Regions from separate parts of the Streptomyces sp. NPDC002044 genome, predicted to be linked through region 2. Evidence: riboswitches for the same ligand, from Rfam matches in the RefSeq annotation. Region 2 holds a riboswitch; the other holds the start of a gene.

Region 1 (2,387 bases), on a different contig from region 2:
ACGGTCGCCGAGCAGACGTTCGACCCGCGTGACGTGGGCATCGGCCTGGTGGACGTGTCCGCGCTGCGCGGCGAGGACGCCTCGTACAACGCGGACGTCGCCCGCCGCCTGCTGGCCGGCGAGACGGGCCCGGTGCGCGAGGCGGTCCTGCTCAACTCGGCGGCGGCCCTGGTGGCCCTCGACCCCGGTACGGGCACGCTGGAGGAGCAGATCCGGACCGGCATCGCCCGTGCGGCCGAGGGCATCGACTCGGGCGCGGCCCGCGCGGCCCTGGAGCGCTGGGTGGCGGCGAGCAACCTGTAGCGGCCGCAGCGGCGCCGTCCGGCTGATCGTTTCGCGCCAAGACCCCGGTCCAGCATGCGGACCGGGGTCCCCCGCGCAAGAGATCATGTGGCAGGATGCTGCCCAGGTCACGAGTGACAGCGTTTAGGCCCCGGCTTGCTGTCCGGCAACCCTCCTTCCGTGGCGGGGTGCCCCGGGTGATGACCAGGCCGTAGGCAGCGAGGTCTACGGCAAGCGCGGATCCCTCGACACCAGGGGTCCTGGTCTCTCGAGGAGCGTTTTCCGTGAGCAAGCGAATGCGATAGGGCGAATCCGCCCCTTCTTCACCCCTCGGAACAGGGACACCTCCGTGTACCCGGTTCGCTCCGAGGACCTTCCCGTACCCCGGACGGCCGCAGCGCCCTACCCGCGTACGGGCACACCGAAGCCATTCACCCCTGCCTGCCGGGAGATACCGCCATGTCCGCATCCCTGAACGCCGCCGCCATCCCCGCCGCCGTTGCCGTCGACCCCGCCTGTGCCGAACCGCTGCAGGTCCTCGGCCGGGACGTCACCGTCCCGCTCGTCACCGGCGGCGAGGTCACCTACGCGGCCCTCGACTACGCGGCCAGCGCCCCCGCCCTCCAGCGGGTCTGGGACGACGTGGCGGCCTACGCCCCGTACTACGGCAGCGTGCACCGCGGCGCCGGCTACCTGTCCCAGCTCTCCACCGACCTGTTCGAGCAGAGCCGGGTCACCGTCGCCGAGTTCCTCGACTGCCGCCCCTCGGACCAGGTGGTCTTCACCCGGTCCACCACCGACTCGCTGAACCTGCTGGCCGCCGCGCTCCCGGCCGGCTGCCAGGTCTTCGTCTTCGAGACCGAGCACCACGCCTCGCTGCTCCCGTGGACCGACGCCCGCGTCACCTACCTCAACGCCCCCCGCACCCCCGGCGAGGCCGTCGCCACCCTGGAGCGGGCGCTCGCCGGCCGTGACCCGTACGGTCCGGCCCTGGTCTGTGTCACCGGCGCCTCCAACGTCACCGGTGAGCTGTGGCCGGTCAAGGAGCTCGCCGCCGCCGCGCACGCCCACGGCGCGCGGATCGTCCTGGACGCCGCCCAGCTGGCCCCGCACCACCCCGTGTCCGTCCAGGAGCTGGACGTGGACTGGATCGCCTTCTCCGGACACAAGCTGTACGCGCCCTTCGGCTCGGGCGTGCTCGCCGGCCGCGCGGACTGGCTGCAGGAGGCCGACCCGTACCTGGCGGGCGGCGGCGCCTCCCGCAAGGTGGCCCGGCGCGAGGACGGCGGCGTGGACGTCGAGTGGCACACCACCGCGGCCCGCCACGAGGCCGGCTCCCCGAACGTCATCGGCGTCTACTCCATCGCCTCCGCCTGCAAGGCGCTGACGGAGGCCGGCTTCGACAGCCTGGTCGCCCGCGAACGGCACCTCATCGCGAAGGTCCGCGAGGGCCTGGCCGAGGTGCCCGCGGTGCGGGTCCTGTCCCTGTTCGGCGACGACGCCCCGCGCGTCGGCGTCATCTCCTTCGTGGTCGACGGCTGGAACAGCTCGCACTTCGCCGCCGCGCTGTCGGCGGAGTACGGGATCGGCGTGCGCGACGGGCTGTTCTGCGCCCACCCGCTGGTCCGCACCCTGCTGGGCAGCGAGCCGCAGGCCCAGGGGGAGTGTGGTGCGCCGGAGGCGGCGCCGGGCGAGCGCTCGCTGAACGCCATCCGCGTCAGCTTCGGCGCCGGCACCCCCGACGAGCACGTCGAGCGCTTCGTGCGGGCGGTGCGGGAGCTGGTCGCGGACGGCGCCAAGTGGCAGTACCGCACGGAAGAGGGCCGCTGCGTCCCGGCGGTCTGACGGGGCTCTGGCCCGGTCCCGTCAGGCTGCTGACCGGCGGCCGGCTGACCGGGGCTCGGGTGGGGCGGGGCGGTGGGGCGGGGCCCCTCCGGAGGGTCTCCTCGGCTCGCGCACGCAGGCACTGCTGCGTTCGCGCGGCGTGGTTGCGCGCTCGTCCTGCGGGGACCCTCCGGAGTGTCCCCGCCGCGCCGGGCGGCCGTCCGCGGCGGGGAGTGGGGGCCAGGACGAAGGAACCGCCCTGGTCACGACCACAACGGTAG
Region 2 (2,387 bases):
AGCGAGCGCCGCACGGCGTACTCGCCGCCCAGCGGCTGGACGAAGCCCGCCAGCCGCGGCCAGTGCAGGTTGAGCAGGGGCCGGGCGACCAGCTCCGTCACCCGCCCGCCCTGGCCCGGGGCGCCGCCCAGCGGACGGTCGTACATCGCCTTGACGAACTGCACCTCGGGGTCGGTCAGCAGCGGCCCCACGATGCCGGAGACGAAGGAGGCCGAGAAGTCCCGCAGATCGGCGTCGACGAAGCACACGACGTCCCCGGTGGTGGCCAGCAGCGAGCGCCACAGCACCTCCCCCTTGCCGGGCAGCGCCGGGAGGCGGGGCAGGATCCCGTCGCGGTGCTCCACCCGGGCGCCGGCCTTCGCCGCCACCTCCGCGGTCCGGTCGGTGGAACCCGAGTCCACGACGAGCAGTTCGTCCACCAGGGGGACGGGCAGCCCGTCCATCAGCTCGCGCCGGATCACCTCGACGATCTCGCCGACCGTCGCCTCCTCGTCGAGCGCGGGCAGCACCACGCTGACCGTGGTGCCCGTCGCCCGCTTGCGTTCGATCAGCTGGGCGAGCGGTCGGTCGGCGGCGGCCCAGGAGCGCTCGGCCAGCCAGCGCTCCACCTCTTCCAGCACTCTCGGCACTCCCTGGTTACTCGGCGGTATAAGCCGAAATGTGATCCATCTCGCGGTTCGGACGGCTGTCTCAACCACCCGGACCTTCGGTTACAGTCTTGAACAACGCGAAGCACCGCCGCATGCCGGGGGTGCTCGCCCACAAACGCCCGGACGTGCCGAAGAGCGCGCGGCCCGGTGCCATACCGCTCATCCAGAGGGGCAGAGGGACACGGCCCGTTGAAGCCCCGGCAACCCTCCAGTCGGTTCTCGCGATGCGTTCTGCGCACACTCCGCGAGGTCCCCGGCTAGGGAAGGTGCCAATTCCGTCTCATGGCGAAGTGCGCCATGGGGAAGATGAGGAGAAAGGGCCTCGCCATCATGGCTGCACAGACCGAAACCACCTCTGTCGATCTCGGACCCGCCACCGGCCTTTCCTGTCGCGAGTGCGGTACCCGCTTCGAACTCGGCCCCATCTTCGCGTGCGTCGAGTGCTTCGGCCCGCTGGAAGTCTCCTACGACCTTCCCACCGGTGACCCCGAGGCCCTGCGCGCCGCGATCGAGGCCGGCCCGAACAACATCTGGCGCTACGCGCCGCTGCTGCCCGTCCCCGCCGACGTGGCCTCCAAGCCGAGCCTGAACCCGGGCTTCACCAAGCTCGTGGACGCGGCCAACCTGGCCAAGGAACTCGGCGTCACCGGCAAGCTCTACGTCAAGGACGACTCCGGCAACCCTACGCACTCCTTCAAGGACCGCGTCGTGGCCATCGCCGTCGAGGCGGCCCGCGCCTTCGGCTTCACCACCCTCTCCTGCTCCTCCACCGGCAACCTGGCCGGCGCCGTCGGCGCCGCGGCCGCCCGCGCCGGCTTCCGCTCCTGCGTGTTCATCCCGCACGACCTGGAGCAGGGCAAGGTCGTCATGGCCGGTGTCTACGGCGGCGACCTCGTCGGCATCGAGGGCAACTACGACGACGTCAACCGCTTCTGCTCCGAGCTCATCGGCGACCCGCTCGGCGAGGGCTGGGGCTTCGTCAACGTCAACCTGCGCCCGTACTACGGCGAGGGCTCCAAGACGCTCGCGTACGAGATCTGCGAGCAGCTCGGCTGGCAGCTGCCCGACCAGCTGGTCATCCCGATCGCCTCCGGCTCGCAGCTCACGAAGATCGACAAGGGGCTGCAGGAGCTCATCAGGCTGGGCCTGGTCGAGGACAAGCCGTACAAGATCTTCGGTGCCCAGGCCGAGGGCTGCTCCCCGGTCTCGACCGCCTTCAAGGCCGGCCACGACGTGGTCCGCCCGCAGAAGCCGAACACCATCGCCAAGTCCCTGGCGATCGGCAACCCGGCGGACGGTCCGTACGTCCTGGACATCGCGCGGCGCACCGGCGGCTTCGTCGACGACGTCAACGACGAGCAGGTCGTCGAGGCCATCAAGATCCTGGCGCAGACCGAGGGCATCTTCGCCGAGACCGCGGGCGGCGTGACCGTCGGCGTCACGAAGAAGCTCATCGAGGCCGGGCACCTCGACCCGGCGCTGACCACCGTCATCCTGAACACCGGGGACGGCCTCAAGACCCTGGAGGCGGTGGCCGCGGACAGCGGGCAGACCGCCACCATCCGCCCGAGCCTGGACGCCTTCCGCGCCGCCGGGCTGGTCTGAACCTCCCCTCGCACACCGGAAAGGCAGTAGCGCCATGAGCGTCAACGTCCGCATCCCCACCATCCTGCGCACCTACACCGGCGGCAAGGCCGAGGTCTCCGCCGAGGGCGCGAACCTGGCCGAGGTCATCGA

Evidence for each region. Region 2 has a riboswitch for S-adenosylmethionine ahead of thrC (threonine synthase). Riboswitches for the same ligand answer to the same signal wherever they lie in the genome.
Region 1: it holds a riboswitch for S-adenosylmethionine, as region 2 does, so the genes downstream of both, ABT106_RS11040 (aminotransferase class V-fold PLP-dependent enzyme) here and thrC (threonine synthase) in region 2, are expected to answer to the same signal.

What each region holds. Positions count from the first base shown of each region.
Region 1 is NZ_JBEOXU010000031.1:55-2,441, reverse strand. Features, by position in the region: gene trpD (anthranilate phosphoribosyltransferase) at 1-303, shown strand, start outside; SAM riboswitch class IV at 409-525, shown strand; gene ABT106_RS11040 (aminotransferase class V-fold PLP-dependent enzyme) at 742-2,127, shown strand.
Region 2 is NZ_JBEOXU010000013.1:75,742-78,128, reverse strand. Features, by position in the region: gene ABT106_RS05960 (glucosyl-3-phosphoglycerate synthase) at 1-620, opposite strand, end outside; SAM riboswitch class I at 807-963, shown strand; gene thrC (threonine synthase) at 957-2,255, shown strand; gene ABT106_RS05950 (MoaD/ThiS family protein) at 2,290-2,387, shown strand, end outside.